3 regions of the Phosphitispora fastidiosa genome follow, and region 3 is predicted to be linked to each of the others. Evidence: riboswitches for the same ligand, from Rfam matches in the RefSeq annotation. Region 3 holds a riboswitch; each other region holds the start of a gene.
The links. Region 3 has a riboswitch for cobalamin ahead of Ga0451573_RS05125 (ABC transporter ATP-binding protein). Riboswitches for the same ligand answer to the same signal wherever they lie in the genome.

Region 1 (9,695 bases), on a different contig from region 3:
AACCTGCTCCTCCGATATCCCATCAAGCATTTCAGGGTCATAAACACCTGTCCCGCCAATAATCCCGATTTTCACCATTTTAAATACCCCCGTCAATAATCAATTAACAAAGTCTTCCCGGCGTTCTAATCGCCAAATAAGGCCTCTACAAATTCCTTAGGATCAAACTCCCTGAGGTCATCAATTTTTTCTCCCACCCCTACGTATTTTACCGGGATGTTCAGCTCAGTTTTTATCCCAATAACTACGCCGCCTTTGGCTGTTCCATCCAGTTTGGTAAGGACAATTCCGGTTACTCCGGACGCCTCACCAAATATTTTAGCCTGACTGATGGCATTCTGCCCTGTGGTAGCATCCAGAACAAGCAGAACCTCATCAGGGGAATCAGGCAGCTCACGGGAAATAACCCGGAATAGCTTTTTCAGTTCTTCCATTAGGTTGGCTTTAGTGTGCAGCCGTCCTGCCGTATCGACTATGAGTACATCAATATCCCTGGCCTTGGCGGCCTGTATAGCGTCAAATACTACAGCGGCTGTGTCGGCGCCCTCACTGTGTTTGATTATGTCACACCCAACCCTGCCGGCCCATATCTGCAATTGGTCTATAGCAGCAGCCCGGAAAGTATCCCCTGCTGCCAGGAGCACCTTACGGCCTTCTTCCCTAAAATTGTGGGCCAGTTTGCCGATGGTGGTCGTTTTCCCCACCCCATTGACTCCCACCACCACTATTACTGCAGGTTTGCTCCTCAGGCTTAAGCCTGCCTGTTCTTCACCCATTATATCAGCTATCAACTCTTTTAATATGTTTCTTAACTCAGCCGCATCATCAACTTTACGTTCCTTTACGGCTTTCCTGAGGTCCTCCACCAGCTCAACAGCAGTATTAACTCCCACGTCAGCCTGAATCAGCAGTTCTTCAATTTCCTCATATAACTCTTCATCAATCTTTTTGCCCCCGCTGACAAGGGTTTCAATTTTGGCAACAAACCCTTGCCTGGTTTTGGTAAGGCCTTCTTTAAGCTTTGAAAACAGTCCCATTTGTCTTTCCCCCTGCCAATATATTACCATTTCCTCTGAAGGTGCTGCATAACCAAAAATCGGGTCAGGTTTTCACCTAACCCAAATATTGTAACATAATCACAGTTGTATCTCAATCAGTTTACACAAATTAGTATACTCCTGGGCTACGCCGAATTTACGGTTCCTGATTTCTGCTTCTTCCTGCGGGGTATCAACCTCAAAGAACTTCTGGCCCAGATCTTCATCTTCATCGGCAAAACGGTAGACATCTGTGACAGCCTCTATTACCGTTGCACCACGCACCTTGCCGGCAGAATCATGTCCGATGGCGACGATGGGACGTCCCCAGGAACCTGGTCCGGCATTAGCATCTCCCATATGCATGACCCCGGTTCCTCCTGGGTGTGTATGCACAATCACCGCATCCTGGGATACCTCATTGGCATAGATGTCCCGAAGTGATTTCCCCGAAATATCCACGCTGCTGGAAGCCAGCATACGAGACGGGACATATCCTATTCCCCCGACTACTATTTCCCCGTCCTGTACGATGTGGCCATTCTTTTCTATTCTTCCCATGGCGGCAACTTCCCTGCCCTGGCCTACTTCAACAGACCTGGCCACAAGCGTTTCAGCAAATTCCCGGGAAATTGAATTCACTTGATGCTGCGGCAGTTTCCAATCCTTTGGTTTCTCGGGTGTATATGGTGGAAGTTCGGGTGTTTCCGTCACCTCAAGCCTTGCAGAAATCTCCAGATATTTCAGGCTCAGTTCGGTGGTTTCACGCAATACCTCTTTTTCCTCATCAGCAGTCCTGGCAGCCAGAATCCTCAATTCAACTTTCTCTGATTCAGTAGCCATATCAAAGTAGTTTGCCCGGGGAAATACAATGCCCACCCCGGCCAGTTGCCCATGCTTTACCCCAATGGCAATTACGGGCATGTTGAAGAAATCGGCAGCGGTAACATCTGTGATCAGTCCTGTTTTCCCGGGCCTGGTGGAAATGAAGGCCGCATTGTCCGGAATAGCTTCAAGACCCTCAATCACACTTTTCCCTTTCATATCCGTGATATGTCCCAATAATTTTCTGAGGGGTATCCCGCTGAGCCCGCCCTCTGCCACCGGTGTTATCCGGTCCACTATGCCCTGGTCATTTACGAAACCAAAACAGCCAGCATTCCGCCCCTGGCTGATTTCTCTGGTAGTATCAACCAACTTGTTTACAATGTAATGGGCAATACTTTTAACCTCTGTCATATTATATTTATTCCCCCGTAATTTTTGTGGGTCCAGCGGCAAACCGCCCTTAGACCCCCTTTTCTGCTTAGCTTTTCCGGGGGATATACTTCATATGCGGTAATTTATTTCAGCTTACCTTGCTGATTTCGTCACCCAGCTTCATGGAGACCAGTTTGGAAACCCTGGCATCATCCATGGTAACGCCATAGATAACATCTGCAGCCTCCATGGTGCCCTTGCGGTGAGTAATCACAACAAATTGGGTGTTTACCGCAAACTCTTTCAGATAGTCGGCAAACCTATCTACATTTGACTCATCAAGTGAGGCCTCAATTTCGTCAAGCACACAGAACGGGCTTGGCTTTGTTTTCAGGATGGCAAACAAGAGTGATATTGCGGTCAGCGCCCGCTCTCCCCCTGACAGCAGGGATAGGTGCTGAGGCTTTTTCCCGGGAGGCTGAGCGATAATGTCTATTCCCGTTTCCAGAACATTCTCACTGTCGGTTAATACCAACTCAGCTCTTCCCCCACCGAAGAGCCTGGAAAATACCAGGCCAAAATTCCGGTTAATTTCCTGATATGTTGTACTGAACTTGCTGGTCATGATCTGGTCCATCTCGTCGATAACTTTATAAAGGGATTCCTTGGCCTGCTCCATATCAGCATACTGTTTAGTCAGGAATTCAAAGCGTTCCCTGACCCTTTCAAATTCCTCAATAGCGCCAATATTTACACTTCCCAGGGCGGAGATTAATTCCCTGAGGTTCTTGATTCTTGAAGTGACCTCTCTCTTATTCTGAATTTCTGATTTCTTGAACAGCGCCTCTTCATAAGTGATCTCAAATTCTTCTCCCAGTTTGGTCAGGGAGTTTTCGATTTCAAATTCCAACCTGGCCCTTTTAACATCTGAAGAATGAAGCTGTTCCCTGATAAGTCCGGTCTCCCTGGCCAGCTTTTTAATCACGGCTTCCTTGTCCATAATGTGGGCCACGGCTGACTGCTTCTCGTTTTTGCGTTCATTCAACAGTTCTTCACCTTCACCCCTTTGCCTGCTTAAGCGCTCAACTGCCTCCAGATGGCCGATGATTTCCTGCCCGAGCTGTTCCTTCAGGGAGTCAAATTCCATAACCTGGCCCTGCTTGCGCTGTACCTGGACCTCAATATCTTTAATGGCATCAGTAACCCTGTCCATAATCTGGGCATAGTTGACTTCCGCCTGCTGCAGACCGGCCAGGTCCACCTTGATTCCGGTAACCTGCCGGGAATGTTGGCTGAGTTCTTCTTCCCTGCTCTTAAGCCGATTTTGCTGGGCCGCAATTTCTTTTCGGGTTTCACCGTCTTTTGACTGCATTTCCTGAAGACGCAGCTGCAGCTCTTTGAGACTGTTTTGGATGCTGCTCAATTCCTGGACCAAATTTGCCTTTTCGTCCCCGACCAGACTTTCTGTACTTTCAGCCCTGGTTTTATCTTTTCTTAAATTCTCCAGATCCTTTTCAAGGGATGTCTTTTCAATCCAAAGCTCCTGGAGCCGGGCTTCATTTTCCGCAATGCGCTGCACACAATCATCGTATTCTTTCCTTATAGCGGCAGCCTGATTCTCCATTCCGGCAACCCTGCTTTTCAGAGTATCCCGCTGTTCCCTGGTTTCCGCAATCTCCCTGTTCCGCCCTAGAAGGTTGGAGCTTCCTTTTTTGTAGAACCCACCCGTCATGGAGCCCCCGGGGTTAACGACATCCCCGTCAAGAGTGACTACCTTCATAGTGTATCCAGTATCCCTGGCAGCCTGAGCGGCTGCCCTCATATCATCAACAATAATGACCCGGCCTAAGAGGTACTCAACTATATGTGAATACCCGGCTTCAGACTCTACCAGCGCGGAAGCCCTGCCATATATACCGCTGCCGGCAGGAACGTTTCCGGCTTTTTTATCTTTATAGGGTTTGACAGTATTCATTGGCAGAAAGGTCGCCCTGCCAAACTTGTTCTTTTTTAAATATTCGATAGCCTTCCTGGCATCACCGTCTGTTTGAGTCACTATGTGCTGGACTGCGCCGCCAAGGGCAACCTCAACAGCAGTCTCATACTTTTGGGGAACAGTGATAAGCTCGGCAACCACCCCGCATATACCGGGACAATCCCGGCCTTTTTTAGCTGCCACCAGCACTTCTTTGACGCCCCTGAAATACCCCTCGTAGTCATTCTGCAGATCCTCCAAAGCCTTGAGGCGGGAGGATTTATGCCCCAACTGCTCACGATCCCGTTCAAGGTCTGCGGCCAGTTTCTTCAGCTGACCTGAGAAGCCGTTTTTGCTCTCCTCAAAGCCGGCATTTTCGGTTTTCCGGCCGGTTATTGATTCTCTGACAGCCCCCAGTCCCAAATCCAGTTCCTTTTCCCGCTCAACAATCCGGCTGTATTCCTGTTTCAGGGTCTCACTCTGCTGCTCCAGGTCTTTTATCCTGCGGCCCAGGTTCTTAACCTCTATTTCACCGGAATTAATTGCATTCCTAACTCCGGCAGTCTCGTTTAACAAATCTATCATATCCGACTTCTTTTCTTCGATTTTCTGCTGTGCTTCCACTAGTTCCTGTTCCAGCAGCAATAATTTATCCTCAGCCTGCTGCAGCTTTTTTCCTGTATCAGCCAGCCTGCCCCTGAGTTCCCCAAGAGACCGGGCATCACCGGCATGCCTGCTGCGCTCAGCCTCTTCTTTGCATTTCAGTTCCTCTATTTCACTGATGAGACCCTCTTTCCGGTTCCCGATATCCTGTAGTCTCTGGCGGGCCACCGTAATTTCGGCTTCCTTTTTTTCTATCAGGCTGCCGGTATCATAGATACCTTTCTGCAGGGCGGCAATTTCTTCATCAAGTTTACTGTTATGAAGCTTATGTTCTTCGATCTCTGACTCGCGGTTTCTTAACCCGGTCTCCAAGCCAATTAACTTTTGTCTCAATTCATCATCCTGATTATTAATCCCATCAAGTTTCAGTTTCTGGTCCTCAATCTGATTAATCAAAAGGTTAATCTCAAGTTCAACCAGCTCATTCCGGTACTCAAGGTATTCCCCGGCTTTTTGGGACTGCTCCTCAAGGGGGCCAACCTGGATGCCCAGTTCGGATATAATGTCACTGATACGGACCAGGTTCTGTTCTGTGTCATTAAGTTTTTTGACCGCCTGCTGTTTACGGCTCCTGTACTTTACTATTCCGGCGGCCTCTTCAATAATATTTCGACGGTCTTCAGACCTGGTACTGAGGACTTCATCAATCTTGCCCTGTCCAATAATGGAATACCCTTCCCTGCCGATTCCGGTGTCCATGAAGAGTTCATGGATATCCCTCAGTCTGCAGGGAGATTTGTTGATCAGAAATTCACTTTCTCCGGAACGATAAACCCTCCGAGTGACCGTTATTTCAGAATAATCCAGCGCAAATATGGCGGTACTGTTATCAAGGGTAAGAGATACCTCAGCCATCCCTACGGATTTTCTCCTGTCACTGCCGGAGAAAATTACGTCTTCCATCTTGGCGCCCCGGAGGGTCTTGGCGCTCTGCTCACCCAACACCCACCTGACAGCATCGGCAATATTACTCTTGCCGCTCCCATTAGGTCCAACAACAGCGGTAATGCCCGGGGTAAACTGGAGTTCTATTTTATCAGCCAGGGATTTGAAGCCCTGAACCTCAATTCTCTTCAGGTACAAAAGGGTTCCTCCTTACATTTTGAAAAAACCAGCCTTAATGACACTTATCAATTAAAGCTTTCCTGTTTTAATGAATTCAACAAAAAAAGGGCACTTTCCTTCTCAGTCCCTTTCTTCAAAAAACATTTCTTTGGTTTCACAGACCAGTTGACCATTTTGGCTTTTGATGCACACCTTTTTAGCGATACACCACTTCCCGGAGCGATTCCAGCGGCACCACTCTTCATTACAGTAAACGGTGGTCACAACAATTCACCCTTTTTAATCAGGGTATGCAGAGCCGCAGTTTTTGTGATATTCGTTAATAACAATTACAAAAGCCGGGAAATTTCCGGCTTTTAATGTTACAATAAATAAAGAAGTTAAAGAAAGGATGGGTTTATGAAGAACTCAATTTTAATTCTAATTACATATTAAAAATTATTTATTGATAATTTCAGGCAACTCTTTTATAATAATAATATACTTTCAAACAAAAAAATATCCCAAAGGTTATTGGTGCCTCTAATGAGGAGAATAGGGAATTGGGTGAAAATCCCAAGCGGTCCCGCCACTGTAAGTGTTAGCATGCCTTCAACAGACCACTCGAGTTTTTCGGGGAAGGTGAAAAGCATGTGATGATCACAAGCCAGGAGACCTGCCATAGCCGTCATATTGCTGCATCTCGTGGAATGATGCAGGTATTGGTGAATGATGGCAAAGTTCACAGCTTTATAAGCTGTGAACTTTTTGTTTTTCTCCGGCAGGTAAGCTCTTGGAAATGAGCGGGAATGGTGAGCTATTGCATCGATTTTCCGCACTGCCGCCTATGAGTCTAAGCTGCCACTCCCCCCGGCAACAAGGCAGTGCCAGGAAAATCTTGTACAACATCTCACCATATAAAGAATCCAAGGTATAAAGCCTTGAATATACAAAAAAAATTAAATAAAAAAATTTATTAAAAATCAAGGAGGAAACAAAAATGAGTTTACTTGAAAAGACCCTGCAGCAAATTGGGGATTTAGACCGTGCCAGCATGGAACAGACCCAGGAGAGGCTGAACAATCTGATCAAGCCCCCCGGGAGCCTAGGCGTACTCGAGGAAATGGTCCTTCAGCTTAGCGGCATCTACAGTGACCCTATGCCCAAAACAGGAAAAAAAGTAATCATAGTCATGGGAGCTGACCATGGTGTGGTCCAGGAAGGGGTTAGCGCATTCCCCCCAATGGTAACTATTGCTATGATGCCAACCTTTGCTGATGGAATTGCCAGTGTCTGCGTACTTGGCAGGCATGCCGGGGCAGAGATTGTCCCCGTTGATATCGGAGTGGCTGCCCCAATTGACCACCCGGGGGTCATCAACCGGAAGATAAAATTCGGGACCGATAATATGCTCAAGGGCCCGGCAATGTCCCGGGAAGAAGCCGTCAAGGCAATTGAAACCGGAATTGAGATAGCCAATAATGAAATCAGCAAGGGTGCCCGGGTTCTGGGTACCGGGGACATGGGAATTGGTAATACCACCCCCAGCAGCGCCATCCTTTCGGTTTTGGGCGGTTTCACCCCTGAAGAGGTTACCGGACGGGGAACCGGTGTTGACGACCAATCTCTTTCCAATAAAGCAGTAGTAATTCAGAAGGCCATTGAGTTAAACCGTCCGGATAAGAACGATCCTGTTGATGTCCTGGCAAAAGTGGGCGGCCTGGAAATTGGCGGCATAGCCGGAACCATACTGGCAGCATCAGCAAGCAGGGTTCCGGTTGTGGTTGATGGTTTTATCTCCAGCGCCGGTGCTCTCATTGCCGCCAGACTGGCTCCCAATTCGGTGAGCTTTATGATTCCATCACACTGTTCCGCAGAACAGGCCCACCGGACCATGCTTGAATGCGTGGGATTAAGGCCAATCCTGGATATGAAAATGAGACTAGGGGAAGGCACTGGGGCGGCCCTGGCCATGTCGGTGCTGGATGCATCAATAAAAATGCTTCATGAAGTGGGGACCTTTAAAGATATCGGCATGTAAGATAATGAGGTGTTGTACCCGATTTTCCTCGCTGCCACGGGGGAAATCTTGTACAACACCTCACCAAATGCCACAGTACGAAACATCCGGGCAGTAAGAATTTAGCTTGCTGCGACAATCTTGCGAATCCCTTCGATAAAAGCGTTAAAACTCAAAGAACAATTTGTATCAATCTTCATGAATTTAGCAATTTTTTTCGAACCACTATATTTTTGATATTCGGGCACCATTTTTTGCAGTACTTCGCACGGGTTAGCAAGTTTATCTGGGTTTCGAAATTGAGCTTTCTCTTGTTTTCTAGCAATTCCTTTGTAATTGAAAGCTTTTTCAACTGCTGAAAGGTCACCTAAAAACCATGATTCCAACTCGTGACAGACCACACGAACTAACGCATCAGTTCGTCCGCCTTCAAAGCACAGTTGCAATAGCCTTTGTTTAACCTGTTTGCAATCACTATTGTCCTGGTCACGAAGCACTACAAACTGTACTTCGGGAATTCTATAAGCACGCAATTTACGAGGAATTGATTTCTCCATGTCTGTTTTACCTTCATGTTTAATAGTATGAAAGGTACATCCGTCTGGTAATATGGATGGAAGTATTTCGTCTAAAACTGCTTTCATTGAAATCTCTTCCAATAAAAATACTATATGCTTCATTGCGGTCCAGCTCCCTCGAAGAAGCCTTGCTTCCATAATGCCCCTGGCAAATCACCTTCAACTACTAAATTTCTGAGCAGTTCATCGTCGGATGCACGTTTAACTTCACTGTAACCATCACTTTTTGTTAACCAAAATAATTCGTTTAATTCAACTCCGTTAACAAAATCAGGCGAATGCGTAGAGATAAACACTTGTCCTCCCGCTCGTGTGTAAGCTCTAAACTCTTCTGCAAGTTCAAATAAAAGTTCGGGATGCAGTTGATTTTCAGGTTCCTCAATACATAACAATGGGTGTGGCTTGGGGTCATTCAATAATAACAAGTAAGCAAACATTTTTATAGTCCCATCAGAAACATATCTCGCAACAAACGGGTCTTTAAAAGAACCATCTTGAAACCTGAGTACTATTCGTCCATCGGGAGTTTCCACTGCTTCTACAGACTTTATACCTGGGACTCTGTATTCCATTTTGCGTAAAATTTGCTTAAATTTTTCCGGATAATGTTGATACATAAACTGCGCTACTAGTGGCAAGTTCTCTCCTGTAGGCGAAAGGTGTTCTGCGTAACCCGCATCAGCACTAGCACGAGCCGCTTGAACATGAAAATCGGAAACATGCCACCCTTCAATTAATCTCCTGAAAGCAGCTACTTGCTTAAACTTTTGAAATTGCCCTAGTCCTTTAATAGCAAGAATGTCTGGCGAATCAAGTTTTTGTTCTTCACGCTCTTCCTTTACCCCTAATCTACCATATTCGCTTTCATTTACGATAGCTGTCCCTGAGCCATTTGAAAAATCCAGAAAGTGCCATGGTGCACCTTGTTGTCCACGACGATATTTTAATACTTCTCTTGATACTACTGGCAGACCAGAGCAGTCTAAACCAATATGGAGCTCATATGTAACTAATGGTTCCCCCGGTTCTGGCCTAAATTTAATTTCAAATTCGATTGGTCCTTGCTGGTCTCGTGATACAACTTCCTTAAATCCGCCTCGTTTTGTTAAGGCTGCTCTTACATTGTCTATCAAGGAATCATGCAAAAAACCAAAAGCATCGAACAAAGTTGATTTTCC
Region 2 (9,695 bases), on a different contig from region 3:
TTCATCCAGCAGCAGCACTTTTGGCTGCATTGCCATTACAGAAGCAAGAACAACCTTTTGTTTCTGCCCTCCTGAGAGGTCACTGACAGAAGTATCCTTTAACCCGGAAAGATCAAAAAAGTTAAGTATTTCAGCAACCCTTTTTCTCATATCTACCGGGGACAGCCCCAGGTTTTCCAGCCCGAAGGCAATTTCCTGTTCTACTCTTGTTTTCACCAACTGCTTTTCAGGATCCTGGAATACCATACCCACATTCCTGAGGAGCTGCCTTCTATCCATCCTGTCTATGTCCCTGCCCCGGAACAGAACCCGACCGCCTATTTTCCCGCCATAGAAATCAGGCATCAGTCCGGCAAGGGCCCTCAGCAGGGTTGACTTTCCACATCCCGAATCACCCAGCAGGAGAAGGAACTCCCCGTCATCCACATTCATACTTACCTCGTCCAGAGCCGGACGCACCAAATCGGGGTAAATGTACGTCAAATTCTCCGTCCTATAAAGCTCCATCCTTTATACCCCCTTGCCAGTGCCGGCGGTACGGCCAGCATTATTGACAGAATAATTAATACCAAAACTTCTTCTCCGCTTCCCGGCAGGTCGCCCACCCGGGGATAAAACTCATAACTGCCTGCCCCAGATAATAGTCCGGCCATAGCTGTCAGCAGCGCTGCTGTAACTGCGACGGCGATCCAGGTATCCCGGGGACGCCAGACCTCTGTCACATAGCGTGTCGGCGGTCCGCTCCCAAATGCCCGCGCCTCCATAGCTTCTGCCGTATGCCAGGAGTTTTCCAGAGATGTTAGGAGCATTACCCTGAGAAAAGGAATCCGTTTTTTCCACCGCTGATATATCCCTCCGCTATCCAGGTTAACTCCCCTGGCCCGCTGGATATCGGCCACATTTCGCGCCTGAGCCGCCATGCCCGGTATCAGGCGAACAGTAAGCGCCAGCACAACTGCCGATTTCCTGGCTACCCGGGAGACTGCTGACATGGCCCGGTCAGGGTCCATCATCAGATTATACATCGCAAATACTGCAATCAGCAGGAACATGCGTAAAGCCATGTTCAGTCCGTAAAGCACCGCTTCCAGGGAAATATCCATCAGCCCGATAACCGGTATCCTGGGCCCGTGCCAAAGGATTGTCTGCCCTTCACGGCTTAGCAGAGGATTGATTACCAGGATAAATACTGACATCATCCCGGCAATTTTACCATACCCTTTCAGAGTTTCCCGCCCTTCCAGTTCAATAATGGTCCAGATTATAACAGCCAGCATGGCAGTAAGATATAGGGGGTTGCTGTAGATAACCGCCAACACCATTAATAAACCTGTATACAGAAATACGGTAACCGGATGCAATTTTTGCAGAAACAACCCCCTGTCCCGGTAAAAATACATATTTTTCACCTTCCCTGCATTGCTCAAGTACTGCCTTCACCCGGCATCACTCAGGTACTGCCTTCACCCTGCCTCCGGTTACCAATACGCCAACTTTCCGGCTCAACTGGGCCGGGCTGTCACAGATAATACTCACTGCACTGTTAAGCCCGGTGGCATCGACACCTGTTACCAGCCAGAGGGGATACCGGTCCCCCAGTCCCCGTCCGGTAGCCACAACAGCTCCCGTACCGGCTTTATATACACCTGCTTCATTGCGCTCATAATCAAGGGCAGTGAAGCTATCCTTGGCGAAATCAACATATATGCCGGTTTTCCGGCTGTTTTCATTGAGCTCAGCAAAAAAACTGCCTTTTTCCAGTTCAGGCCACAGGCCGACAATCACAGTCATCTTGCTCCTTTTGGCAGGGTCAACACCGGACAACGCTGATAAGGCTACCCGTGGCGCCCCCTGGCGCCTTAGTGCTCCGGCGACCTTTTCGGCCTGGGCCTCAGATCCAGGTGCAAAGGCAACCAGGGTCCCTTCATTTCTGCCGTCAAAACCATTTACAAAAGGCTGGGGATAGGCCCCAACAACCGCAGTGACAAATGAGCCGGAGCCCCAGTCATGATAGTCCCACCATATCCGGTCTCCTGACAGGGGGATGTAGTCACCTGCCCCTTCAGCCACCATAATCCCATTTACCCAGTAAAACCAATCCATTTTCCTACCGCCGAACAGCTTTCCGGTATAGCCTGACTGCAGGCCGTTAATGGCGTTTATGAAGCCTCCGCCATAGGCCGTATCAACCTCAAGGTTTGCTTTGACAATATCCAATACAGAAACGTTCCGGTTAACTGCAATCTGTTTATCAAGTAAAACTGATGAAGAAAAATTCTGGGTCACCCAAAGGGCTGCTTTGTCTCCTGTCGCCTCAGACTCGTTTTTTGCCGTGCCATCGGGTTCTTGTGCGGATACTGCCCCAGCAGGCTTATCTTGCGGACTGCCCGCTGCAGATCCGGAGTTATCCCTAGCTGTCTTGCCGGAGACTCCTCCACCGGAAGCCCCCGCAGCCGCTGTTCCGGATGCACTGCCCACCGCCGCTGAAGTGTCCTGCGCCTGACCGTTGGCATTTGCTGAAGAGACTCCACCGGCACCCGAGCCTGTTTCATTAGAAGAGTTCCCGCCTTTTTGAGCTACCGCAGCCCCTGCAGTGTCCAAAGCTTCCTTCCCGGAATCCCCGGAACTGCATCCCGCAGCGCCAAATATGAAAGCAAGTGCAATCACTAAAACCCAAAACCTCTTCATACCGGATCCCCCTCGTTAATTAATTACCAGTTTAGTTCCAGCATTCGGTGGATAACTACCGCACATTGAGCCCTGGTAGCCTGACCGCGTGGGCGGAAGTCCCCTGCGGGAAAACCGGTTACCAAGCCCTGCCCGGCAGCAGCGGCTATGCCGTCAGCGGCCCATGATGATACATTATCCCGGTCACTGAATGAAAGCTGTGCTCCTTCGGCTTCTAATTCCATAGCATTAGCAATAATCACAGCCAACTGTTCCCTTGTAATCATATCATCGGGTCCGAATCTGCCGTCTCCATAACCCTTAATCAGCCCAGCCTGGACGGCGGCAGTCACTTCGGCGGCATACCACTTGTTCGAGGGCACGTCTTTAAATTCTGCAAACTCAGATACATCCTGCTTCAGACCCAGTGTCCGTGCCATCAGGGCCACCAATTCCGCCCTGGTGATAGACCGTGCCGGCTCAAAATTCTTCTCACTGGTTCCATTTATAATACCGGCACCTGCGAGGGTTTCTATACTCCGGTAGGCCCAACTGTATGTGTCGGCAGTAACGTCTGCAAATTTTCTGGCAGCCTCTCTGCCAAAGACCGCAAAATCTGTAAAATGTTCCACTCTCACTGCCATTACCCCATTTTGGGCATCATAAACGGCAGGGATGGAGACCCATTGTTTCTTGTCTGTATCATACCAGGCCAGTGCCAGGTTCTCCGGTTTCACCTGAGGAGGTATAGCAACTCTGATTCGCAGTATGGCTGGAGTATCAAATACTGTTCCGTCAGGACCAAAACTGTAGACCGAAGAAACAGCCCTGAATCCGGTAGGAACAACCTTTTCCGCATCACCGGAAAGACTGTTTTCCTGAATAGTTAACTTAGTATTGCTGTCAAGCGCTCCGGAAGGTATCTCCAGGGCAATTTCGTTCAAACTGTCAGTAACAGTAACATCCTTGCTTGAAGATACCGTCTGGCTCAAATCAACAACATTCCCTGCCAGCCTGGTCTTTATTTCCTTTCTTTCACCCCAGGCCATCGTCCGGTCATTATCCAATACTATCACGGCAATAGCTGCCTGGCCCAGTGGTCCCAGTTCTTCACCGTCTTTCAGGCCTAAAGTTTCCTCTATTTTATCCAGAGTCTCTCTGGCATCATCGGAAAGTTCTGCATTATCCAAATCACTCTGAGTATTAGCCTTTGTTCCATCTTCAAGGGGGATGTCCTCCCATTCAGGACCTGTAGAATTCATACTGTCACTGTACCACCAAATGATGCGATCCCCTTCGTCCACAGAGGCGTAAGCAGCAGGGCCGGTACCGGGCCTGTCATTGACCTTGTACATCCAGCCGTTCATCCCGCTGTTAAGCTCGCCCTCGATGCTTTCAACCTTCCCGCCACTCTCAATAAAACCGAGATCATATTCCTTACCGGTTGCGTCAAGAGCCCCCAGGACGGTCAGTCCATATTCACTATCCTCATTTACAGTAACCTCGTCACGTCCCAGAATAGGTTTTTGGACTCCTTCCTTGCCTACAATGGCAATTTCAACTTCAAATTCTTCTTCAGGTGTAGTCCCGGGATTACTGCCGCCAGGGGTTGTGGGGTCATCATTATCCCCGGTATCATAAGCAACATTAACTGTGCTAAAATCAACCCAGCTAAAGCTGTCGTTGTATTCCAGCAGTGCTAGCAAAGCCGGCACTGTTGAACCGACATTGCCGGCATAACTTTCCTTATCCCCAAAGCTGCCGTCTGAATTCTGGCATTCCTGCAGCAAAAGGTGGTCTATAAGACTATTTCCATCTTGTATCCATTCCGGCCCGGCTGGATTTCCCCCTGCCGCCAATACTGCCAAAACAGCTTCCGCAGTATCGACAACCGGAATATCCCAGCCCGGGCTGCCATTGATTGCCCCGGTCTCAAGCTGCTTCGATTTCAGCCAGGTCAGGCCGTCCTGAACCGCCTGCCACGTGGCCGAAGCTTCAGTATTAGCCTCCGGAAAATGAGTCAACACATAAATTGCCTGAGCACTAGAGACTGTATCCACACCAAAGGAATGCATCCAACTGCCCTTGTCCGGGTCCACCTCTGTCTGGGCATCAATCAGCCAGTCTCTGGCCGCCGCCCTCTTTTCAGCAGCCAGCATATCCCATCCGTCTGCCAGGGTCAGCGCCAGGTAAGGCCACATTTCGTTATATATTTCCCCATCGGAGAAATTCCCGTCTTCCAACTGTTTGGTTGCAATCATCCCAACCAAACGGCTGCGTTGCAGGGCGGCATTTTCACCTGTCATCCCGCTCAGACTGACAAGTGCTTTAGCCGTGTCAATCACGGTATCCGCTTCCGTTACTCCCGCAGCTTTTGCAATTATCCTGTCCGCCAGGGTATCACCGCCCCTGCTCCATTGGCCGGAAGCTATATCCTGAGATGCAAGGCTTAGGGCAATAGAAGCCCTTTCGCCGCCATATTGTTCTAATAAGTAGGTATCGTTTTCGTCAGTCCCGTCATCTAAGTACTGGTCATTCAGGTATTTCAGCCCGTTTTCCACAGTACCCACGATATCCGCATTCTCCATGGCAATACACCCGTAAAGGACTGCGGCAGCACTGCCAATATTTTGGGAACTTCCAAAACTGCCGTCATCTTCATTGAAGGTTCCTGTCAGCAGATATGATACCGGATTCACCCGGGTTGCACCTGATGTTTTGGTCCAGTGATCACCTTCAGGGTCACAACCGGTCTCCCGCAGCATTACTATCAGTTCTGCGGTGTCAACTGCGGCATCATCCCAGACGTAAAACACACTGTCGTCATCCTGCTGAACTCTAATAAGATAATTTAAACCATTATAGACAGCTTCCTCGACAGTTGGGTTAGTATCGGCTTCAGGGAAATAACCTAGCGCACGTACTGCCTGAATACTTGACAAAACATCTTCATAATATGTGCCGAAAAAGCTTTCACCCCATGACCCGCCATATACTGCTTCAGTGGTACTCTGTTTGGATAATATGTATGTTACCGCGTCAGTTGTATTGATATCAGCAATTTTACCCGCTTCACCAAGGGCAATATATGCCCACATATCACTGTAGACACTGTCTTCAAAAGAGCCCTGCCCAGGTTCAGATATCTTCTGCCGCCCTGCCAGGATGCCTGAAAGCCGGTCAGTTCGTGAGGTGTCATCCCAGGCGTTAACTGCCAGCAATAACTGGGCAATTGTTTTGGTCTGAGAGTCTAACACCCATGCTGACTCAGAACCGGTATAGACTTCCCCGAGAGACTTCAGGGCAATCAGAGCCTCGGCAGTGGCGGCGGTACTGTCCCACTGCACCTTAACTGCTGCCGTATTAGCATCCTGAACACTTCTCAAGTATGCCAGCCCTCCCTGAATATCCGGGTACACCTGACTCTCATTGTCGTGAGCCCCGTCAAAGAAGCTGAGAGCTGTAAGAATCTGGGCCGTCAGGTCTGCTTCCTTGGGTTCCCAGCCACCCCAGGCAATGCCAATGGAATTGCCATAGTAATCATTGACTACAGTCTTGAAGCTGTTAATATAAGCCAGCGCACCTTCCTCATCAATACCGGAAAGGGTGCCAGTCCTGCCGAGAGCAGTCAGGACAACCGTATTATCGTAAATACTGCTGCCAAAGTAAACCTGTCCGGAAACCGTACCCGCCTTTCCCTTGATAGCGTCAGCCAAATCAGCAATAACTTCAGCCGATTCCGGAGCAGCGGCATAGAGGGCACTGAGTTCTTTGGCCAAATCTGCCGCACTGAGGTTCGCACTGTCGGCAGCAGCGGCGGTTGCAGAGCTAATAACTGTTTCCCCTAAAGACAGCCCGTCATATACCCAGTCACCCACTTCAGAGATGTCTTCACCTGCTGCAACAAGGGCTTCCACACAGCGATAATCAAAATCCCACCCCGCGGCCTCATAAGTCAGTTCCCCGTCTTGATAACCCAGAGCCTTGAAATAGTTAACGGCATTGGTTATGGCATCATTCACCCTGATGGCAGCCGCGGATTCAGGCTCAAGGTCGCCTCGTGTCACAGCCAGAGCCTGCAGAGCTGTTCTGGTCCCATACATATTGGCATATGGTCCAAAGCTGCCGTCATTGTTCTGGGTGGCTGTAATATAGGATATCAAATTAACATCATCACCTACCAAGTCGGTCAGATCTTGGATTTCGCGTTTTAGGCTCTTACCGTCTCTGATCCACTGCCCGCTTGTAAGGTCTTCTCCGGCAATTGTCAGTATGTAAGCCGTATACCCATCAATACCTTCTCCAGATACAAACTTCCCATTGATAAATTCAACAGCTTTATCAGCTAACTCATCAGCGGAATAAGTAACAGTGCTTTCCTCGGCAGCAGCAGGTTCAGTTAAACCTACCGGAACAATACTGCCAAAAAGAAATATAAATATCAGCAAACCGATAAAACCTTTATTAAGCTTATGCTTTTTCATTCTGTCTCAACCCCTAAATAATTAGTATTCAACCAAAGTAATGTCCTCTGACAAACTAAAAAATCTCCCCAGAAATCTATGGAGAGATTAATATCAGGTATTCTCATACCCCACCCCCCCATCTGTCGTGGGTCCAGTGAACTTAGAACAAGCAGGTCTCCTGACTCAGGTTCACCACCCCTCTGCGCCTTCCCGGAAAATTTCCAGTGGCATTCTGCAGAGAGGCTCCCCTATACAGTGGCGGGACCGCGCCGGACTCACACCGGCTTCCCTTTTAAGCCCTCCTCCTGGTGGAGGCAGAGGCACTCATTCAATACATTTATTTGATTTTTGTGTGTTTAGCCTGTTCAGTGGCAGGAAAGAACGAAACTCCCTACCCATGGCAGAGAGTTATATGTCAGGCATACCGAAAATCCAACCCTCCCATCCGTCGTGGGTCAGTGATCTCAGAACAAGCAGGTCTCCTGACTCAGGTTCACCGCCCCTCTGCGCCTTCCCGGAAAATTTCCAGTGGCATTCTGCAGAGAGACTCCCCCATACAGTGGCGGGACCGTGCCGGACTCACACCGGCTTCCCTTTTAAGCCCTCCTCCTGGTGGAGGCAAAGGCACTTATTCTGCTTATTTTGTAGTTTTTTTGTTATTCCGCTTTGATATAATTATTGTAGCATGACAAAGACTGCCATGTCCAGAAGATTTTGTATTTGATGTTTACTCAGTTTTCTCCAGGATAATTCTGTGGTTCACCAGGGCCATTTCCTTAATCCTTGCCCTTACCAGCTTTTGCTGCCCAAAAATGTTTTCCAACAGAATGCCATCTTCACGTGAAACAACTTTATCCACACTCTCCAGAAACAGCTCCTCAACACCGTCTTTTAAGATATACGCATTTGCCTCACACACCTGTACCCACCTCCAAAATCTTCTTAACTTCATGCACCGCAGCCTCAACCAAGTGCGGCAGCGGTTCTTCCCTAATCCTGACTATTTTCACACTGCTTCGGGTCAATGGAAGTAATATTTTCTGCGCACTGCTCCCGACTACAGCTTCAGCCATAGGTGCCGTAAATTCGCCAAGCATGGAATTTGGCATGATGATATTGATTGTACCCATTATCAGGTCCGCTTTTGGGGAGTTGTAAACAACCGCCGCTTCACCGCTGGCCCCTTCATTGGCCCCGGCCTTTATCATCTGGGCAGCAGCCAGGGCATTTGTCCCCAGGGCAATTATCTCTGTATCCTCAGGAAGGTCTTTTCTGAGCCTTTCGACAATAACCCTTCCGATTCCTCCCCCCTGTCCGTCGATTACCGCAATTTTCACTGACGGCCACCTACACGGCGGGATTTCCTGATATATATTTTTCCGACCCCATACATCACAGCAAAAGTAATTAGGGTACCGGCCACACCTGCAAGGCTGCCGGCAGTAGTCTCATTTTTCACTCCGGGCATAACATAATCAGGCATGGGGGATTTAACCACTTGTTTTCCTTCACTAAGGTGAAGGAACCCTTTATCTTCAGCTACCCGTTCCAGACCATCAGGACTTGTGGAAGCAAAGGGAGAGAGAAAAGCCGCAATAGCCAGGGACACTAAGAGAGCTAAAAAAACACCTTTTTTCATATATATCACCTCACGCCTTCTGTTTTTGAAAAACCAGCTCGGATTTAACCTGGGTAAGATAGGCCACCACAACTGATGTTATCAGACCTTCACCTACACCGATCAGCACATGCCAACCCAGCATGGCAGGGAGAGCAATATTTAGGGTAACATAGCCGGAAAACACAATCAGAAGGGTCCCAACCACCGATGCCGCAATTGTTGAACACCAGCCAGCCAAAAAAGTTGCTCCCAGCACTCTGATCCGATCAGTTGATTTCCCTGCAAAAAGCCGATACACCCACCAGCCTACCCAGGGCGCCACAATTCCCATCAGCAGAATATTTCCTCCCAGCGCTGTTAAGCCACCGTCCAGGAAAACCAGGCACTGGATTATCAGGACTGTTGTCATTATCAGGACAGCGCTCCACGGTCCCAGCAGTATTGCTGCCAAGGCCGCTCCCAAAAGGTGTCCCGAAGTCCCGCCGGCGATTGGAAAATTTACCATCTGGGCTGCAAAGATAAATGCAGCCATAACACTCATTTTGGGTATCTGCCGGTCATCAAAAACCTTTTTAGTCCTGGCCACAGCCACACCTACCAAAGGAGCGCTTACTGCCAGAGATGCAGCTATCATTTTTGTATCAAGGAAACCATCAGGAATATGCATGTAAGTCACCTCCACAAAATTAAAAAACCACAAACACGGGATTGCTTCAGCAAACCTCCCGACCTTCGTGGCCTGATTGATAACTTATTATGTTTAAAATAAAACGCTGATATCTTATAATGTTTCTTTTGAACATCTTAAAATAATCATTTTAACATCTTACCATTAAACACAGTAACATGCATTCTGCATGCACGGACGACTTCTGCCGCCGGTAACTATATTATACTAAATTTATGTTTCTATAGCAATATGTATAATTCCTGCCGCATTC
Region 3 (9,695 bases):
GCATCATAAAGAGGGGAAATAATGCCTTCTGGTCAATGGCATCAGGGAATACCGCCCGGGTAATGAACCCTGACAGGAGAGTAATAGCATAGAAACTTATCACAAATAAGACCATAGTGCCCACTGTTACAAGATCTGCCTTTATCCATAACAAAAGGGCTAGATTTAATACCAGCACATTGATAGCCATTCTGATGATATCCTGCAGGTTTACAGCGGTTATTTTTTGGAGCGGGCTTCCGGGCATCAAATAGATGTAAGGCTTACCCCATTCGGTGAACCTGTTCTGCCAGGCTGAAAAAATAAACAATAAATAGGCAGCAATACCGTTGGTAACATAAAGAGGAACGACACCGGCCGGGAACCTGCCGGCCATATATCCCACCCCAAGTCCTGTGGCCAGTGCGGCTATGGTAAGAAAGCCAAAGTATCGGTGCAGGTCAACGCGGCTTGACTCCACCCTGGCCTTCCAAACCAAAGCCTGTGGCCCGGTGCCTGCTTCCCTTACGGTGACCTGCTTCTTTTTGTAAAAGGAAAACATCTCCCTCTTTTCCAGCCCTTTTTTCTGTCTCTTCCTCAGCTCCCTCTTTTCGGTTGCGCCCAGGACATCCTCATAATAATCATCAGCTGTCCGGTATGAGAGCAGTATTAACGCCGCGAGCAGGATTAACTGCATTATTACGGCAATTGTACTAAAAGGACTGTATCTTGTCAGGGGAGCCATAAATGCGGCCTTACCCCAGCCGACTATAGGGAGATAATTAATAAATGGGGCATTTAATCCCCGGAGCAGTCCGGCGGCGGTTCCCCCGGATTGAATCACAATGATTGCTATATAGAGCAGGGCGGCAGCTGCCAACCCCAGAATTCCCTTTTGCAGTCCGGACTGTAATTTATACTTGCTGCCGATAAGAAAAATTAAAAAATTCAGTGGCGCCATCAATAAAATAGGTGTAATGTAACCCAGGTAAAATAAATGAACGTAATGCAGGTTTAGCCTGGTTCCCTGCAGTATGGTCGGTGTCAGGGCGAAAATAACTATCCCATACAGGAAAAACTGCTGCAGGGTTTGCTTAAGCATACTGTAGAGCAGAATCTTTTTTGGCGGCACAGGTGCGGGAAACAGGAAGTGAACATCACCCATTGAGAAAAAGGTGGCTGACTCCACTGTGCCACGGTAGGTATTATATAAAAGCAGGACTGTCATCAAGACCGTAAAGACGGCTCCAGTTACCTGGGGTCCCAGGGAAACCTGGGTTTCTGTGGGGCCATGCTTTATTCTTATCATAGTGGAAAAAACCAAAGAACCTATCCATAACAATCCCAACAGGTATGGTATGAGACGCTTGGGATTGTTTTTTATTTCTTTGATATGATTTTTTACTGTCCAAAGGTCTTTTTTTATCAGGAGACTGTAGTCATTCATCCCCGGTCACTCCCAAAAACAACTCTTCGAGAGAGTAATTTGCACCGTCCGCTAATTGAGAGCGCAAAGCATCAATATCCCCGTCAGCGATAATCTTGCCGTTTTTCATTACAAGTACCCGGTGACAGAGATTTTCAATACTGTCCAACAGGTGTGTGCTGACAAAAACGGTTTTCCCCTGTTCACTCAACTCCCGGAAAAGCAGTTTTGTTTCATCCCTTTGGAAAGCTCTTTGGCCAGCTTATCCTGTTTATCGAGCAGATCATATCTGGCAAAGAGTTTGGTCACTTTTTCGGCCCAGTCAGGGACATTATAGGCATAGGCAATAAACTGCAGGTGTTCCCGGACTGTCAGCATTTCATAGAGTTCCGGTGTTTCCGGCACATAAGAAAACCTTTTTTTAGCCTCCGTAGAGGTATTTACATGGCCGGCAATGGTAATTTCACCGCTATCCTTGCGCAGAAGTCCCGCTATGGTTTTCAGAGTAGTGCTTTTCCCAGCGCCGTTAGGCCCCAGCAGACCCACAATGGTGCCTGGGTCAAGGGTAAAACTGATATCATCTACCGCTGTGGTGTTTTTAAATTTCTTAGTCACATGGATAACTTTTAGCATTGGGTTCATTACATCCTTTTCAATAACAGTCCGGTGAATAAACGCTGCATAATAAGGCTTCTGCCATTTAATATGGCTTTCGAAATAGCCGTTGTCATTAATATTCTATCTAAAGTAGTTTTTTCCCTTTGAATTATACTATTTACATTGCCGGAAAAAGGCGGATGAAAGTGATGAACTTTTGTTTTTATTGCAAAAAATACGTTGACACAACCAGATGATATTTATAAAATAGAGACAAAGACAGTTAAATATCCAAGTGTTCCAGGTGCCCGCAAGGGAGAATAGGGAACCGGGTGCAAATCCCGGACGGACCCGCCACTGTGAAGGTTAGCCGCTGCCATACCACCCTTTAAAGGGGGAAGGGGCAGGAGAGGTGTTGACCCTGAGTCAGGAGACCTGCCCGGAACATACTAAGCCGTGTCTCGAGAGTAAGGCCGGCCTGGGTTGAGGGATGATGGAAAAATCCGCGCCAGTAGTTTATGGCGTGGTTTTTTGTTTATAATCAGCATTTTCCCTGCCAGGTCTGCCGGACACGGTTCAGGCCTGGATGAAGGTAAAGTCCGCGCTCATTTGATGGCGTGGATTTTTTCTGTTTTTAAGCATGGTGCAGGGGGGTGTGTTGTGTCCAAACTTGTTGACGTTTCTATTAAAAGCCTGGTTTTTGCAGGGCAGGATGTGCCGGCGCTCTCTGATATAGAGCTGGTGGTCACCCATGGGGAGTTTGTGGTAATTTCCGGGCCGGTGGCTTCCGGGAAAACAGCGCTGTGCCACTGCCTGACCGGGGCGGTACCTCATTTCTTCCCGGCACATATGGCAGGCAAGGTTACAGTTGCCGGGATCAACCTTGCTGAGGCTGTCCTGCCCGAAATGGCCGGAACAGTCGGTTATATGATGCAGGACCCGCAGAACCAGTTGTTCAGCACAACTATTGCTGAAGATGTTGCCTTTGGCCCTGGAAATATGGCCCTGGACAGAGCAGAGGTGAGCAGGCGGATTGACGAAGCGCTCGATTTCGTTGGATTAAGCGGGTTTGAGGACCGTTCCCCGGAGACGCTGTCCGGCGGAGAAGCACAAAGGGCGGTACTTGCCGGAGTGCTGGCAATGAAGCCAAAAGTGCTGGTTCTTGACCAACCGGCAGCCGAGATGGACCCGCCGGGAAGGAGGGATATTTATAAGAGGCTGGGCAGGCTGAGCCGCAGCGGTGACTGTGGTATTATTCTGGTCACAGACCATCCGGAAGAACTAAGTGAATACGGGACTCGTTTTATACTTATGCATGACGGGTGTATAGTTCAGGATTCGGCAAGGCCGGCACCGGTTATGTCTGGTGCTGCTGCGGGTTTTTCCCCAGGGTTGTTACAGGTCAGCGGTCCCGGGGAAACGGCAGCCTCTCTCGAAAACTGCAGTTATTCCTATGAGGGTTCTCTGCAAGGCTGCAGAGATGTCAGTCTTGAGATCAGGATAGGGGAAGTGGCCGCATTGGTCGGGCTAAACGGTTCGGGAAAGACTACCCTGGCGAAACACTTTAACGGCTTGGTTTCCCCACAGCAGGGTGTAGTAAGGGTGCTGGGCCGGGAGTTGAATAAAAACAGTATCTGGGATATTCGCCGGGAAGTGGGTTTTCTCTTCCAAAATCCCGACTACCAGATATTTGCCAACTCTGTTGAGGAAGAAGCTGCTTTTGCTCTGAAGATAAGGAAAATTCCCCGCGATGAGGTTATGCAAAGAGTGAACCGTGTCCTCAGGTTTACCGGACTTTTTGAGTACCGCAGCCGGCATCCCCAAAGGCTGAGCAGCGGTCAGAGGCAGCTCTTGGCTCTGGCCTCTATCCTGGCTGCTGAACCCAAAATCATTATTGCCGATGAACCCACTTCAGGACTTAACCGTGAAACAGCCGAGCTTATTATGCAGTTGTTGTCACAGGTGGCGGCAGAGGGGGGGGCTGTCCTTCTGGTGACTCATGACCTGGGCCTGGCAGCTCAATATGCCCACCGGATAGTGGGGATGTTCAAACACCAAATTTGTATCGATATCCCTACTGCCCAATTGAGTTCTCACCTGGAGGAGTTCCGCAGTATTGGGCTGGACTTTGGAACGGGGAGTAGTTTTGCAGCCGGGCGTATTTTGCGAACCGAGAGTAATCCCGGGGACGTTTTGGAGGGAGGGGCAGCCATTGGCGCTGTTTGAAGGATATAAAAACAGGGGTACATGGATTGACCGGCTTGACCCCAGGACTAAGCTCTCCTGGCTGACCCTGATTGTAATTCTGGCGGTGTTGAATTCCAATTACGGAGTTCTGGCTCTTTTGCCTGTAGTCGTTTTGCTCACTTCACTGGCGGCAGGGATATCCCTGCGGACCTTTTATCATCCCTTTGTGGTTCTGGGTCTGGCAGCGCTGCAGCTACTGGTTATCCAACTGCTTTTCTGCAGGGAAGGTTACCCAATATTGGTTTTAGGTCCCCTGGAAATATACAGCGGCGCTGTCCCGCTTGCTTTAACCGCAGTGCTGCGCCTCGCTGCAATTGTACTGGCGGGGATGCAGTTTTTACATTGGACTTCCCCGTCCGACCTGGTGCTGTTTCTGGTTAAGGTCGGTGTTCCCTACCGTTTTGCCATGCTGGCAGGATTGGCGATGAGGTTTTTGCCCCTGATGGAACACGAATTGGCATCAATCCTGGAGAGCCAGTCTGCCAGGGGGGTGCCAATGAAAAATCCCTTCCAAAAAATTACTGCCCTGCTGCCGGTGACCATGCCATTTCTTTTCCGGTCCTTCAGGAGAGCAGGGGAAACCGCTCTGGCCATGGAACTGCGCGGCTTTGGGCGACACCGGGAGAGGACCTTTCTTGACGAACTGAGAATCACGCGGGGGGAAACCCTTGCAATTCTTCTGATGGCTGCAGCCGGTTTACTGATAATTTACCATAATAACATTTAGGAGGTTGTCGTAATGAAAACAAATTCACAGGAAGTTAATGTATCTATGTTGGCCAAGTCTTTTTGGAGGACTGATACCAGGGCTCTTGTTGGAGCCGTGGTTTTGGGTGTGGCATTTGTGTTGGTCCAGCAGATTGCCCACCACATTGATGCCGTGGTATGGCCGCCGCTGGTTATCATTGGCGGGATTACCTGGGCTACCTTTACCGGACTGATTACCCTGGTATTCCGCCAGCCGGCAGGAATCATTATGGGAGAAATCCAGGCATTGATCGCAGTGGCTTCTGGGCTTTCCCCACTGGCCGTGTTTTTTATTCCTGCCAACGGGCTGGGTTCCCTGGCTTATTCCCTGGCAGCCCAAAAGTTGTCCATGGAAAAATGGAGCCATCATTTTATCGCCCAGTGCCTGGCCAATATTTCCGGGAATATATGTGTTGGAGCCGGGTTGTATGTTATCCTGAAGCTTCCCCTGACAGCAGTTTTGGTTTCTTCCGCTGTTACTGCAGCGGTTGGAATCATTGGAGCAACAATACTGACAAAAATGATTTACGATTCCCTGAAGAGGGCCGGATTGATATAACCGGCAGGCTTCCGGAAATGACCGTGGGTGCATATGGTGAGGCATTGTAGCGGTTTTCCGCACTGCCGCCTATGAGTCTAAACTGCAATCCCCCGGCAGCAAGACTCATAACGGCATCAGTGCAAGGAAAATCTCATACAACACCTCACCATATGCCACGGTCATTTCCGAGAAAGATTTATTTGTTAAATAAGGAGGCGGATTATGAACCAGGATTGGCGTGATCTGATTGAAAAACTTGAAGCAAAGGGTGAAGTTGTGCGGATTCCCGGTCATGTTTCCCGGGAATATGAGATTAGTACCCTGATGATGGATCTGCAAAAGAAGCACCGTTATCCGATGGTGATTTTTGAAAATGTTGCTGACAGTAGTTTCCCCGTAGTTACCAATGCCCTGGCTCCCCGCAGCCGTCTGGCGCTGGCTATGGGAGTGGCCGAAAAAGACCTGGCTGCGGAATATGGCCGCAGGATTCAGCTGCGGCCGGGTGTCAAGCGGATCGACAAGGCTCCTTTTCAGGCTAATCTCCTGGAGGGGGATCAGGTTGACCTGACCCAGCTTCCCATTCTGACCCATTTCCCTATTGATGCCGGACCGTATATCACTTCCGGTCTTTGTGTGGCCCGTGATCCGGAGACAGGGGCTGAAACCCTGGGGTTTCACCGCATGCAGCTTAAGGGGCGCAATAAACTGGGCATCAGTTTTCACTCCCGGCAGCGGCTTTGGGAGTATTTCCGCCGTTCCGAAGAGAGGGGCCAAAACCTGGAAGCAGCCGTAGTCATCGGGGTGCATCCTAATATTGCGCTAGGCTCAATGGCCCTGATACCATACCATGAAGGCAAGTACAGCGCCATTGGCGGCTTATTTGAAGCTCCTTTGGAAGTGGCCGGATGCCGGTCGGTAAACCTGGATGTCCCTGCCTGGGCAGAAATTGTGCTTGAGGGTGAAATCCTGGCCGGGGTTAGGGAGCAGGAAGGGCCTTTTGCCGAGTTCACCAATTATGCCTGCTACCGCAGTACGGAAAACGTATTCCGGGTCAAGACGATCCAATACCGGGAAAGAGCTATGTTCCATGACATCACTCCCGGAATGAGTGCAGAACACATCACTATTGTGGCTGTTCAGAGGGAAGGAGATGTCCTGAATGCCCTCAACCGAACCCTGCCAAATATTAAGGCTGTTCATGCCCCCTTTTCTTCCTGCGGCCTTTTTCACTGCTACATATCCATGAAAAAAATTGCCGAGGGTCAGCCCCAGCAGGCTATCTTTGCGGCTTTGGGTGTAGACCATAATATCAAAATGGTGGTGGTTGTCGATGAGGATGTAGATGTCTTTGATGAGCGGGAAGTCCTCTGGGCCATGGCTACCCGCCTGCAGGCAGACAGGGGGGTAACAATTGTTCCCCAGCACCTGGGGATGGGCTGCACCCTGGACCCGTCAACTGATGAACTGAGCCGGACGGCCAAAATGGGGATTGATGCTACCAAGCCGATGAGCGGCTATGTGCCTACAATTGAAATTGATGAAAACGTACGCAGCCGGGTCCGGAGGTTCTGGCCTGACCTGGGGCTGGCAAATGAATGACGGAGGACCGGCAAATGAATGACGGAGGACCGGCAGATGAATGATGGAGGACCGGCAGATGAAAGACAGATTGGGGGGAAAACCATGTTTCGGGTAGCCATTGACACTGGAGGGACATTTACAGATATTGCGGCTGTGAGCGAATCCGGACAGATGATGATGCTTAAGAGTCCAACTGACAGGGAGAACCCGGCGCAAGGGATAATTCTAGCCCTGGCGGAAATGGCAGGCTGTTGGGGACTGGACCTGACCGCTTTTCTGGAACAAACCGATCAGATTATTCACGGGACCACCCTTGCCCTGAATGCACTGCTGGAAGGACGCGGTTCCCGGACTGCCCTGCTGACCACTGAAGGTTTCCGGGATGCCCTGGAGATAAGGCGGTCACGCAGGGACAACCAGTGGGATTTGCGGGCTCCGGGACCCAGGCTCCTGGTGCCGCGTCGTTTGCGCCTGGGTATCAGGGAACGGGTGGACTACCGGGGGGAGGTTGTTATTCCCCTCGACCGGAAACGACTGCAGGATACGGCTGCCCTCCTTCAGGCAGAGGGCGTGGAGGCAGCAGCGGTTTGTTTCTTGTTTTCTTTTCAGAACCCGGCCCATGAGGAGGCTGCTGCGGCAGTACTCCGGGAGTTTCTGCCGGGGGTTTTTATTACCACTTCAGCTAAGGTGTCACCCCGGATCAGGGAGTATGAACGTACTTCCACGGTGGTCCTCAATGCTTATCTGACCCCCGTTGTGGCCGCCTATTTGAATATACTTGAAGAAAAACTGGCTGCTTACGGCTGGTACAGGCCTATTTATCTGATGCTTAACAGCGGCGGACTGACTGATGCCGGGACGGTAAAGAACTTTGCCGTAAAAACCCTTTTGTCAGGTCCGGCAGGGGGAGCACAGGGAGGACAGGGCTTGGCACAGGCCCTGCAAAAGCCTGATCTGGTGGTCGCTGATATGGGAGGAACAAGTTTTGATGTGACCCTGGTAGTGAACGGTAAGTGCAGGCAGGTGCCGGAAGCTGAGCTGGCCGGTCATCCGGTTACGTTACCAATGACTGATATCAGGTCCATCGGGGCCGGAGGAGGCAGTGTGGCTGCAGTTGATGAAAGCGGCCGGCTCATGGTGGGGCCGCGTTCGGCCGGCTCAGTACCCGGACCGGCCTGTTACGGGCGCGGGGGAACAGAACCGACTGTTACGGATGCCGCCCTGCTGCTGGGTTTGCTTAATCCGGAAAGTTTCCTGGGCGGCAGGCTTAGGCTGGATTATGACAGGGCTTTCGCTGCTGTCAGGGACATGGTGGCTGCTCCCCTGGGGCTGGACACAGCTAAGGCTGCCCTTGCCATATATCGCATTGCTGCAGCCAGAATGGCTGATGCCATCCGGCTGGTTACAGTCCAGCAGGGGCTTGACCCCCGGCAGTTCGCCCTGGTGGCTGCCGGCGGCGCTTTTCCGCTGTTTGCCGGTCTGATTGCCAATGAACTGGAGATGAGAGAAGCTATTATTCCCCTGCAGGGTCCTGTTTTCTGCGCTTGGGGCATGCTGGGGGCGGCCCGCCGGTTGGATATGTCCAGAACCTGCCTGGTATCATCAGAGGCTTTTGACTGCGGAAATCTGAATACTCTGGTTGGGGATATGCTGGCACAGGGGAATGCAGACCTGGACAGGTATGGGATTCCCATTTCGGAACGGGAAACGGAACTGACCCTGGAAATGAAATATCTGGACCAACATCACGAGATTAGTATCAATCCAGGGGAATCGAGGTTTGATTTATCATCTGTGAAAAAAATAAATAATACTTTCCATGAGCGCCATCGGGAACTCTTCGGTTATGACGAGCCCGGCAAGCCGTGGGAAATCGTCAATGTCCGGCTGGTATGCCGGGAGAAGGCCAGGGAATATGTGTACCCCGGTCTCAGCCATTTGACAGGGGATAACGGTAAAAGTCAGAAATGTCCTGTAACGGGGTCCCGTGAGATTATGATAGACCCCGCCGGATGGGAGACGGTAAAGGTTTATGGCGCTGCGGAGCCGCCGCTGGAGGTATCAGGTTCTGGCCTGCCGCCGGAGGTGCCTGGTCCGGCCCTGCTGGAGTTTACTTATACCACTGTCCTGGTCCCTGCCGGTTTTACTGCATTGGCTGGGGGGCATGGCTGTATTTCGCTGCAGCGTGAAGCAAATAATGTAAATAAGCGGAAGGAGGGTGGCCAATGAGCCCAGATACCGATACCCGTACAGAACGTATCATCCTCCAGGCGGTAATAGCCAACCGCCTGGACAGTATAGCCGGGGAAATGGGCCTGGTCCTGGAACGGTCGGCCCGTTCGCCTATTTTTGCCGAGGCCTGTGATTTTGCCTGTGGGATATGTAATGCCAGGGGTGAACTGGTGTCCCAGCTAAGCGGTATCCCTATTCTGGCCACAGCAGGTTCCTTTAGCGTCCAGGCAGTATTGGAACGTTATGGGGACACGATAGCGGACGGGGATGCATATATCGTTAATGACCCCTATTACGGAGGCAATCACCTGCCTGATATAGGCATAATCACTCCTGTATTCGCCG

Region 1: linked by a shared signal. The riboswitch ahead of cobT (nicotinate-nucleotide--dimethylbenzimidazole phosphoribosyltransferase) and the one ahead of Ga0451573_RS05125 (ABC transporter ATP-binding protein) in region 3 are both predicted to bind cobalamin.
Region 2: linked by a shared signal. The riboswitch ahead of Ga0451573_RS03755 (S-layer homology domain-containing protein) and the one ahead of Ga0451573_RS05125 (ABC transporter ATP-binding protein) in region 3 are both predicted to bind cobalamin.

Annotation. Positions count from the first base shown of each region.
Region 1 is NZ_JAHHUL010000001.1:366,182-375,876, forward strand. It holds gene mtnP (S-methyl-5'-thioadenosine phosphorylase) at 1-78, opposite strand, end outside; gene ftsY (signal recognition particle-docking protein FtsY) at 126-1,037, opposite strand; gene Ga0451573_RS01845 (peptidase S7) at 1,137-2,276, opposite strand; gene smc (chromosome segregation protein SMC) at 2,386-5,958, opposite strand; cobalamin riboswitch at 6,437-6,617, shown strand; gene cobT (nicotinate-nucleotide--dimethylbenzimidazole phosphoribosyltransferase) at 6,920-7,960, shown strand; gene Ga0451573_RS01860 (DUF4276 family protein) at 8,062-8,619, opposite strand; gene Ga0451573_RS01865 (AAA family ATPase) at 8,616-9,695, opposite strand, start outside.
Region 2 is NZ_JAHHUL010000002.1:297,214-306,908, forward strand. It holds gene Ga0451573_RS03740 (ABC transporter ATP-binding protein) at 1-507, opposite strand, end outside; gene Ga0451573_RS03745 (energy-coupling factor transporter transmembrane component T) at 480-1,400, opposite strand; gene Ga0451573_RS03750 (DUF4430 domain-containing protein) at 1,447-2,688, opposite strand; gene Ga0451573_RS03755 (S-layer homology domain-containing protein) at 2,712-7,151, opposite strand; cobalamin riboswitch at 7,285-7,476, opposite strand; cobalamin riboswitch at 7,589-7,780, opposite strand; gene Ga0451573_RS03760 (CooT family nickel-binding protein) at 7,861-8,052, opposite strand; gene Ga0451573_RS03765 (DUF3842 family protein) at 8,045-8,470, opposite strand; gene Ga0451573_RS03770 (PDGLE domain-containing protein) at 8,467-8,772, opposite strand; gene Ga0451573_RS03775 (energy-coupling factor ABC transporter permease) at 8,783-9,421, opposite strand.
Region 3 is NZ_JAHHUL010000003.1:241,473-251,167, forward strand. It holds gene Ga0451573_RS05110 (putative ABC exporter domain-containing protein) at 1-1,426, opposite strand, end outside; gene Ga0451573_RS05115 (ATP-binding cassette domain-containing protein) at 1,419-1,616, opposite strand; gene Ga0451573_RS05120 (ABC transporter ATP-binding protein) at 1,613-2,038, opposite strand; cobalamin riboswitch at 2,288-2,459, shown strand; gene Ga0451573_RS05125 (ABC transporter ATP-binding protein) at 2,663-4,228, shown strand; gene Ga0451573_RS05130 (energy-coupling factor transporter transmembrane component T family protein) at 4,215-4,976, shown strand; gene Ga0451573_RS05135 (hypothetical protein) at 4,989-5,555, shown strand; gene Ga0451573_RS05140 (UbiD family decarboxylase) at 5,760-7,136, shown strand; gene Ga0451573_RS05145 (hydantoinase/oxoprolinase family protein) at 7,173-9,347, shown strand; gene Ga0451573_RS05150 (hydantoinase B/oxoprolinase family protein) at 9,344-9,695, shown strand, end outside.